Linked DNA regions of Thermochromatium tepidum ATCC 43061. The protein of the gene in region 1 interacts with the protein of each later gene in a pairwise test. Links are inferred from orthologs where the notes say so. Each region holds a gene or a part of one and is shown on either strand. Other genes may lie near its edges. The genes, in order: lpdA, odhB and uvrD.

Region 1 (3,037 bases):
GTCACCCAGTTCGACGAGGCCGATATCACCGAGTTGGAGGCCTTCCGCCAGGCCCAGAAGGACACCTCGGCCAAGGCCGGCGTCAGGCTCACACTCCTGCCCTTCCTGCTCAAGGCTGTGGCGGTTGCATTGGCCCGGATGCCCCTGCTCAAGGCCTCCCTGACCCCGGACGGCGAGGGTCTCGTCTACAAGCACTACACCCATATCGGGGTCGCGGTCGACACCCCAAACGGACTGGTTGTCCCGGTGGTGCGCGATGTCGATCAAAAGGGCCTGCACCAGCTCGCCACCGAACTGGCGGAGCTGAGCGCCAAGGCGCGCGACGGCAAGCTGCTGCCCGGCGAGATGCAGGGGGGCTGCTTCTCGATCTCCAGTCTCGGCGGCATCGGTGGGACCGCCTTTACCCCCATCGTCAACGCGCCTGAGGTCGCCATCCTCGGCATCTCACGCGCCGAGATGAGGCCGGTCTGGAACGGGCGCGAGTTCGTCCCGCGTCTGATGCTGCCGCTGTCGCTGTCCTACGACCATCGCGTGGTCGATGGTGCCGATGGGGCGCGCTTCACCAGCCTGCTGCGCGAGCTGCTCGGCGATATCCGACGCCTGCTGATCTGATAGGATGGCGGGCCTTATCCCATAACGATTGTCAGCGCCCGTGAGAGAAGCCCCACCATGAGCACCATCATCGAGGTCAAGGTTCCGGACATCGGAGAGTTCAAGGAGGTACAGGTCATCGAGATCCTGGTCGCACCCGGTGATCGGGTCGAACCCGAGACGTCACTGATCACGGTCGAGAGCGACAAGGCCAGTATGGAGATCCCCTCGCCCCGGGCCGGGATCGTACAGACCATCCATGTCAAGGTCGATGATCTGATCTCGCAGGGCGACCCGATCCTCAGCCTTGAGGTTGAGGCTGAGTCAGGGTCGGCGGCGATCACCGAGAACAACGCGAGCGCCGCCGATGACGCCGCCACACCCTCAGTCGAGAGCGCCGCCGTCCAGGAGATCCTGACCGAGGTCCTGGTGCTCGGTGCCGGACCCGGCGGCTACACGGCGGCCTTCCGCGCCGCCGACCTGGGCAAGAAGGTCGTCCTGGTCGAGCGTTATCCGAGGCTTGGCGGGGTCTGTCTCAATGTCGGCTGCATCCCCTCGAAGGCGTTGCTGCACACGGCCGCCATCATGGAAGAGGTCAAGACGCTCGGCGTCATGGGCGTGACCTATGGCGCGCCTGAGATCGACCTGGCCAGGATGCGGGCCGGCAAGGACAGGGTGGTCGCCAGGCTCACCAGCGGACTGGCTGCATTGGCCAAGCAGCGCCAGGTCCAGGTCATCCAGGGTACCGGGCGTTTCGAGTCGCCCAACCGGATTGGGGTCGAGACCCCTGAGGGTCGGGTACGGGTCCGTTTCGATCAGGCCATCATCGCCTGCGGCTCCTCGCCGCTGAGGATCCCCGGCTTCCCGCACGAGGACTCGCGGGTCATGGACTCGACCGACGCCCTGGCCCTGACCGATGTCCCGGAGCGGCTGCTGATCATCGGCGGCGGCATCATCGGTCTGGAGATGGCGAGCGTCTACAGCGCCCTCGGGGCTCGGATCGACATCGTCGAGCTCAAGGATCAGCTCATGCCGGGCTGTGACCTGGATCTGGTCAGGGTGCTCGAAAAGGTCGTCAAAAAGCGCTACGAGAACATCTGGCTCAAAACTAGGGTTGCCAGCATGAGCGCCGGTCCCGAGGGCATCAGGGTGGTGTTCGAGGGTCAGCATCCGGGTGAGGAACTCTACGACAAGGTGCTGGTTGCGGTCGGTCGTCTGCCCAACGGCCAGCAGATCAACGCCGAGGCAGCGGGCGTGGCGGTCGATCCGCATGGCTTTATCAAGGTCGATCAGCAGCAGCGCACCAATGTCCCGCACATCTTTGCCATTGGCGATGTGGTCGGCGCTCCGATGCTCGCCCACAAGGCCATGCACGAGGCCAGGGTCGCTGCCGAGGTCATCGCTGGTCTCCCCTCCGCCTTCGATCCCCTGACCATCCCCGCCGTCGCCTATACGGACCCCGAGGTCGCCTGGATGGGCCTGACCGAGACCCAGGCCAGGGCCCAGGGCATCCCCTACGAGAAGGGGGTCTTCCCCTGGGCGGCGAGCGGACGCGCCCTCGGCCTCCACCGCGACGAGGGGTTCACCAAGCTGCTATTCGATCCAGAGACCAAGCGCCTCCTGGGCGCCGGGATCGTCGGACCCAACGCCGGCGAACTGATCGGCGAGGCGGTTTTGGCGCTGGAGATGGGCGCCGACATGGAGGACATCGCACTCAGCATCCACCCGCATCCGACCCTGTGCGAGACCATTGGACTCGCCGCCGAGATGGCGCATGGATCCATCACCGATTTGATGCCGCCGAAGAAGCGCTGAGACGCCTGCAAACAGGGGCAGTGTCGAGCGATCTCCGCTCAACCAAAGCGCAACACCATCCCGGAGGCCGCCAGGCGTTCGGCCTCCTGTTCCAATTCCAACTGGGTCAGCGGATGGCTGACGAGCCAGCCGGTGGGGAAGCTCAGGGTTAGGGTCTCACCCTCGACCTGAATGAGCGGATTCGGCTTGCTGTCGACCGAGCGCCCACGGTGCAGCAGCACTGCCAGACGCAGGATGACACACAGCCGCCGCGCCGCCGACTGCACACCCTGAGGCAGCGCGGCAAACTCTTGAATCGGAAACTTGCGTCGATGTCCGAGTACCAGGGTCGCGAGCAGCGCCTGCTCCTGACGTGTGAATCCAGGCAGATCGGCGTTGCGCACGAGATAGGCCCCATGCTTCTGATACTGGCTGTGGGCGACCATGACGCCGATCTCGTGCAGACGGGCCGCCCAGGCAAGCATCAGCGGATAATCCAGATTGTCGAGCGACCAGGGCTTGACCAACTGATGGTAGAGACTCAGTGCCGTCGCCTCGACCCTGCGTGCATGTTCCTGATCGACGTGGAACTGACGACAGAGTGTGGCAATGGTCCGCTCGCGCACGTCGCCCGGCTGGTGGCGCCCCATCA
Region 2 (3,154 bases), 190 kb from region 1 along the record:
CCTTCTTCCACCGCCATGCCAAGGTCCATGATCAAAAGACCGGCGAGTCCTACACCCCGCTCCAGCATCTCGGTCCGCATCAGGGCGCCTTCATCGCCATCGATTCCATCCTGTCAGAAGAGGCCGTACTCGGCTATGAATACGGCTTTGCCACCGCCGAGCCGCATGCACTCACGCTCTGGGAGGCCCAGTTCGGCGACTTCGCCAATGGGGCGCAGGTGGTCATCGACCAGTTCATCACCTCGGCTGGGGTCAAGTGGGGGCTGTACTGCGGTCTGGTGCTGTTGCTGCCGCACGGGCTAGAGGGCCAGGGCGCCGAGCACTCCTCGGCGCGTCCCGAGCGCTTCTTGCAGCTCTGCGCCGGGCACAATATCCAGGTCTGCGTACCGACCACACCGGCGCAGATGTTCCACCTGCTGCGACGTCAGATAGTGCGTCCCTATCGCACACCTTTGATCGTGATGACGCCCAAGAGTCTGCTGCGCCATCGGCTCTCCGTGTCCGCGCTCGAGGAGCTGACCTGCGGGCAGTATCAGGTACTGATCCACGAGATCGACCCCATCGATCCCGCGGGGGTCGAGCGCGTCATCCTCTGTAGCGGCAAGGTCTATTACGAGCTGCTGGAGGCCCGGCGCGCCCGTGGTCAGACCAATGTCGTGCTGCTGCGCATCGAGCAGCTCTATCCCTTCCCCAAGCAGGCGCTGGCGCGCGCACTCGCCCCCTATTCGAGGGTCGAGGAGATCGTCTGGTGTCAGGAGGAGCCCCAGAACCAGGGCGCTTGGGACCAGATCAAGCACCGGCTCTCTCCGCTCATCCAGGACGGCCAGCGGCTGTATTATGTCGGACGACCGCCCTCCGCCGCGCCGGCCGTCGGTCATCGCGTCGCCCATGTCGAGCAGCAGGAGCGTCTGATCGGCGAGGCCCTGAGCGGCCATTACAATCCGGCCATGAATCAAAGGATCTCACCCCAATGAGTCTCGAAGTCCGCGTGCCTGCCCTGCCCGAATCCGTCACCGATGCACGGGTGCTGACCTGGAGCAAGGGGCCGGGCGAGGTGGTCAGGGAGGGCGAGCCTCTGGTCGAGCTGGAGACCGACAAGGTGATCCTAGAGGTGCCGTCTCCGCGTGCCGGCGTACTCAGGGAGATCCTGGCTGAGGAAGGCGCGCGGGTACAGGCCGATGAAGTGCTGGCGCTGATCGACGAGGGGGCGGTGAGCGCCCTGCCCGGCGCAACGCCCACACCCCCTGCCGCCTCCCAGCCGACGAAAAGTCCCACTCCACTCGCAGAAGAGGGATTGGGTGAAGGGGGGCCTCAGACAGGCGCCTCCCCCCATCTTACCCCCTCGGCGCGCCAGCTGGTCAGGGAGCTCCACCTGGATCCGAGCCAGATCCCCAGCCGCGACGGGCGCATCCAGAAGGCCGATGTCCTGGCCTATCTGGACGCGCGCGAAGGTCAGGTGCCGGAGCGTCATCCGGATCTCGCCGCTACTCGCAGCGCCCCCGGCGCTGACCCCCAGCCACCGGAATCCACGGGCGAGACCGCAACAGGCCCTCGCCCCGAACGGCGCGTACCCATGACCCGGCTGCGTGCGCGCATCGCCGAGCGGTTGCTTCAGGCCCAGCAGAACGCCGCACTGCTGACCACCTTCAACGAGGTCGATCTGAGTGCGGTCAACGCCCTGCGTGCGCGCTACAAAGAGACCTTCGAGCAGCGCCACGGCGTGCGGCTGGGGCTGATGGCGTTCTTCGTCAAGGCCGTGGTCGAGGCGCTGCAACGCTTTCCGGTGCTCAATGCCGCGATCGACGGCGAGGACATCCTCTATCACGGCTATTACGACATCGGCATCGCCGTGAGCTCGCCGCGCGGTCTGGTGGTGCCGATCCTGCGCAACGCCGACCGGCTCGGCATGGCCGAGATCGAGCAGGGCATCGCCGAGTTCGCCCGCAAGGCCAAGGACGGCAGCCTCAGCTATGAAGAGCTCACAGGGGGCACCTTCTCGATCACCAACGGCGGGGTGTTCGGCTCGCTGCTCTCGACCCCGATCCTCAACCCGCCGCAGAGCGCCATCCTGGGTCTGCACCGGATCCAGGAGCGTCCGATCGTCAAGGACGGTCAGATCCTGGTCGCGCCCATGATGTATCTGGCACTCACCTATGACCACAGGCTCATCGATGGGCGCGAGGCGGTGCAGTTCCTGGTCGCGATCAAGGAGCTGGTGGAAGACCCGGTGCGGTTGCTGTTGCGTGTCTGACGAGGGGCCTATCCGCGACGACTGGCCGGCCCGACTGGGTCGGGCCATGCTGTTTGGGGCCTGGGTCTCGGGGCTGGCGTCGCTTGGGCTGTTCTTCCATCAATGGCTGGAGCGGGACCACAACCCCAATCCGCATCCGCTCAGTCTCCAGGGGGCCGATGGCGTGGTCGAGGTGACGCTCCGACGCAATCGGGCCGGGCACTATGTCGCAAGCGGCAAGATCAACGGCGAGCCGGTGCGCTTTCTGATCGACACGGGCGCAACCGAGGTGGCACTGTCGTTGGACCTGGCGCAGCGGCTGGATCTGAGGCTCGGTCCGGAGGGGACCAGCCACACCGCCAATGGGATCACCCGCGCCTGGCCCACGCGGCTGGCGCGGGTCGAACTCGGCGACCTGGTTGCGCATGGGGTACGCGCGAGCGTGCTGCCGAACATGCCGGACGACGAGGTGTTGCTGGGCATGAGCTTCCTCAAGCCGCTCGAACTGATCCAGCGCGGCGATACCCTGACCCTGCGAGGTCAGTTACCTTGAAGATGACGGCATTACTCCGTTATAACCGTCTGATCCTCGTTGCCCTGCTGGGTCCGGCCATGACGTTGGTGTCGATCCTTGATCCAGGTCGGTCGCCGAGGCGATCCCAACCCGCGTCCCCGAGCCTATCTGGGAAGCGATGGGATAGAGTCCTGGTTGGATGGGACGGCGGATGCGATTGCGCCCCTGTCAGTCCGCGACTCGACCAGACGGACGCGTTTAGTTGAGTTCCGGTAAGCCGGCTGACGGCCCTGATCGATCTACAACCTTATTTTTCGCCTCAACGAGGTTGCCCAGCCGTGCACTGGAGCAACCCTTCGGATCCTGTTTCATGCAAAACGCCATCATCTCCTCCCCCCATGTGCCCCGAG
Region 3 (3,047 bases), 2.1 Mb from region 1 along the record:
TGCCGGTCTTAGGCTGTTCAGAAGGCCGCCTGAGCGGCCACTCAGCGTCCAATCAATACTGGGCGGACCTAGTGGAGCCGGGGGTGTCAGCCCGCCTAGCGACTCGGCGGCTGTTGACAACCGTCTCTGTGAAAAGCGCTTAATGCTTCTAAATCAGTCACTTGGCATTGAATATATTGTGAATAAGCCTGTGGATAACCTGTGGCCGAACTGTTGGTAAAAGTTCGGCGCTGGTTTCATGCACATTCTACTAACAAATTATCCACAGACAGCTTAAGGCATAAATCATTGATCATAAAAACAAATATCGATTTATCCACTTATCCACAGGCACTATAATCACTAAACAAGATATCTATCTATATAGTTATGTTAGGCGCAGGCCTAAAATTGACCCGTGGACACCCTCAACCTACTCGACTCACTCAATGCGGCCCAACGTGAGGCCGTCTCAGCCGATCCTGGTCATCTGCTGATCCTTGCTGGTGCCGGATCGGGCAAGACACGTGTGCTCGTACATCGCATCGCTTGGTTGCTTCAGGTTCAGCAGGTGCAACCCTGGTCGATCCTAGCCGTCACCTTCACCAACAAGGCCGCACGCGAGATACGCGGTCGACTTGACACCATGCTCGGCAATCCAGTCGGTGGTATGTGGGTCGGCACCTTCCATGGTCTGGCCCATCGCTTTCTGCGTGCGCATTGGCAGGATGCCGGTTTACACCAGCACTTCCAGATCCTCGACTCCGAGGATCAGCTCAGGCTCATCAAACGTCTGCTCAAGGAGATGCAGATCGATGAGGCCCGCTGGCCGCCGCGTCAGATCCAGGGCTTCATCAATCGCCAGAAGGACGAGGGACTGCGTCCACACCATCTGTCCGAGACTGGCGACTTTTTTCGCGACAAGATGATCGCGGTCTATCGCGAATACGAAGCCGCACGTCTCCGGGCTGGATCGCTCGATTTTGCCGATCTGTTGCTGTACACACTAGAACTGTTGCGCGAGCGCGCGGACATCCTCAGTCACTATCAGCGCCGCTTTAACCATATCCTGGTCGATGAGTTCCAGGATACCAGCGCCATCCAGTATGCCTGGTTACGTCTGCTTGCAGGTCGCGACAACCATCTGTTCGTTGTGGGCGACGATGATCAATCCATCTATGGCTGGCGCGGTGCCAGGGTCGAGCACATCCAGTCGTTCCAGAAGGACTATCCAACAACGCGCACCATCCGGCTGGAACAGAACTACCGTTCGACAGGAAATATCCTGGCCGCGGCCAACGCGCTGATCGCTAACAACCCCACGCGGCTGGGCAAGAACCTCTGGACCCAGGGCGGCGCCGGCGAGCCGATCCGCTGCTACAACGCCTTCAACGAGGTCGAGGAGGCGCGCTTCGTCGTCGATCGCATCCGCCGCTTCATCCAGGACGGCCATCGGCACGATGAATGCGCCATCCTCTACCGCACCACGGCACAATCCCGGCTGTTCGAGGAGGCCCTGATCCAGGCCGGCATCCCCTATCGGGTCTATGGCGGACTGCGTTTCTTCGAGCGCGCCGAGATCCGCGACGCCTTGGCCTATCTGCGTCTGATCGCCAATCCAGACGACGATGCCGCATTCGAGCGCGTGGTGAATCTACCCACGCGCGGTATCGGCGAGCACACGGTCGATCTGGTGCGCGAACAGGCACGCGCAGCCGGCGTTTCGCTGTGGCGGACAGCGCGCGATCTCAGTGCCAGCGGTGCACTGGGTCCAAGGGCGAGCAAGGCGCTGCGCGGATTTCTCGACCTGATCGAAAGTCAGCGTGAAATGCGCGTCCGTTACATGCTCAACGAGCTCACCGAACGCATGATCGAGGAAGTCGGACTGATTGAGCACTTCAAGAAGAGCAAGGACGGCAAGGGCCAGGATCGGATCGAAAACCTGGAGCAATTGGTCGAGACCGTCTACCGGTTCGAGCAGGATCTACCCGAAGATGCAGACGACCCGCTCGGTGCCTTTCTCGCCCATGCCGCGTTAGAGGCCGGCGAGACCGAAGCCGATCCATTCGAAGACAGTGTGCAGCTCATGACGCTGCACAGCGCCAAGGGTCTGGAGTTTCCCCTGGTGTTTCTCGTCGGACTCGAAGAGGGCCTGTTTCCGCACAGTCTGTCCCTGGATGATGAGATCAAGCTGGAGGAAGAACGTCGGCTGTGCTATGTCGGCCTGACGCGCGCCATGCGCTGGCTTTATCTCACCTATGCCGAGACCCGACGGATCTATGGACGCGACAACTATCCGGCACCGTCCCGTTTCCTGCGCGAGATCCCACCCGCGTTGATCGAAGAGGTGCGCGGCGGCGGCGCCCGACCGGCGTTCACCGGAGGTCCCACCAAGAGCCAAACGGGCGCCCAGACGCTGGAGGGCTACAGACTCAAGCAGGCGCGATCTCGAGCACGATCCCCCCTACAATAACCGCTTTATCCATTACCACGGCATTCGACCCACCATGTCCGAGTCCCTTAGTTTCGAAGACCTGCTCAACGAGTTCGACCAGACCCAGGCCCAGAAAGGCGAGCCGGCCTTGGGCGACAAGGTCAGAGGCACCCTGATCGCGATCGGCGAGGAATTCGCCTTCGTCGACCTGGGGGCCAAGTGCGAGGGTCGGCTCGATCTGGCTGCGATCCGTGACGCCGACGGACGGCTCAGATATGCCGTCGGCGACACCGTCGAGACCCAGGTCACCGGCAAGGACGAAGAGAGCGGGATGCTGCTGCTCGGCAGCCAGCACGGGCACAGGTATCACGGTCTCGACGCGCTCGAACGCGCCTATCGCCAGGGACTTCCGGTGCAGGGGCAGGTGACGAACGTGGTCAAGGGCGGATGCGAGGTCCAGATGGCCGGTGTTCGCGCCTTCTGTCCGGCCTCACAGATCGACGTTCGCTTTATCGAGGATCTGTCTGAGTTCGTCGGTCAGAAGCTCGACTTCCGGATTACCAAGTTCGAGGGCGGACGCCGACCCACTTTGGTGGTCTCACGCCGTGCGCTGCTCGAAGAGGAGCAGCGCCTC

Evidence for each region.
Region 2: the proteins of lpdA (region 1) and odhB interact in binary tests that used the Escherichia coli proteins (3 or more experiments, as listed by UniProt). The link is inferred for Thermochromatium tepidum ATCC 43061 from one-to-one orthologs.
Region 3: the proteins of lpdA (region 1) and uvrD interact in binary tests that used the Escherichia coli proteins (3 or more experiments, as listed by UniProt). The link is inferred for Thermochromatium tepidum ATCC 43061 from one-to-one orthologs.

Annotation. Positions count from the first base shown.
Region 1 is NZ_CP039268.1:454,175-457,211, reverse strand. The notes cover bases 156-3,037. They hold lpdA (dihydrolipoyl dehydrogenase), read left to right. Parts: upstream 156-669; coding sequence 670-2,406; downstream 2,407-3,037. Other genes in these bases: ppx (exopolyphosphatase), read right to left, coding at 2,445-3,037; aceF (dihydrolipoyllysine-residue acetyltransferase), read left to right, coding at 156-612. Outside these bases: more of aceF, read left to right, coding at 1-155. UniProt on the Escherichia coli protein: Lipoamide dehydrogenase is a component of the glycine cleavage system as well as of the alpha-ketoacid dehydrogenase complexes.
Region 2 is NZ_CP039268.1:260,858-264,011, reverse strand. What follows is about bases 112-3,110. They hold odhB (2-oxoglutarate dehydrogenase complex dihydrolipoyllysine-residue succinyltransferase), read left to right. Parts: upstream 112-970; coding sequence 971-2,251; downstream 2,252-3,110. Other genes in these bases: E6P07_RS01225 (retropepsin-like aspartic protease family protein), read left to right, coding at 2,244-2,783; E6P07_RS01235 (2-oxoglutarate dehydrogenase E1 component), read left to right, coding at 112-974. Outside these bases: more of E6P07_RS01235, read left to right, coding at 1-111; electron transport complex subunit RsxD, read left to right, coding at 3,115-3,154. UniProt on the Escherichia coli protein: E2 component of the 2-oxoglutarate dehydrogenase (OGDH) complex which catalyzes the second step in the conversion of 2-oxoglutarate to succinyl-CoA and CO(2).
Region 3 is NZ_CP039268.1:2,602,955-2,606,001, forward strand. The notes cover bases 33-2,924. They hold uvrD (DNA helicase II), read left to right. Parts: upstream 33-397; coding sequence 398-2,452; downstream 2,453-2,924. Other genes in these bases: E6P07_RS12080 (30S ribosomal protein S1), read left to right, coding at 2,487-2,924. Outside these bases: more of E6P07_RS12080, read left to right, coding at 2,925-3,047. UniProt on the Escherichia coli protein: A helicase with DNA-dependent ATPase activity. Unwinds DNA duplexes with 3'-5' polarity. Translocates on single-stranded DNA with 3'-5' polarity. Initiates unwinding more efficiently from a nicked substrate than double-stranded DNA.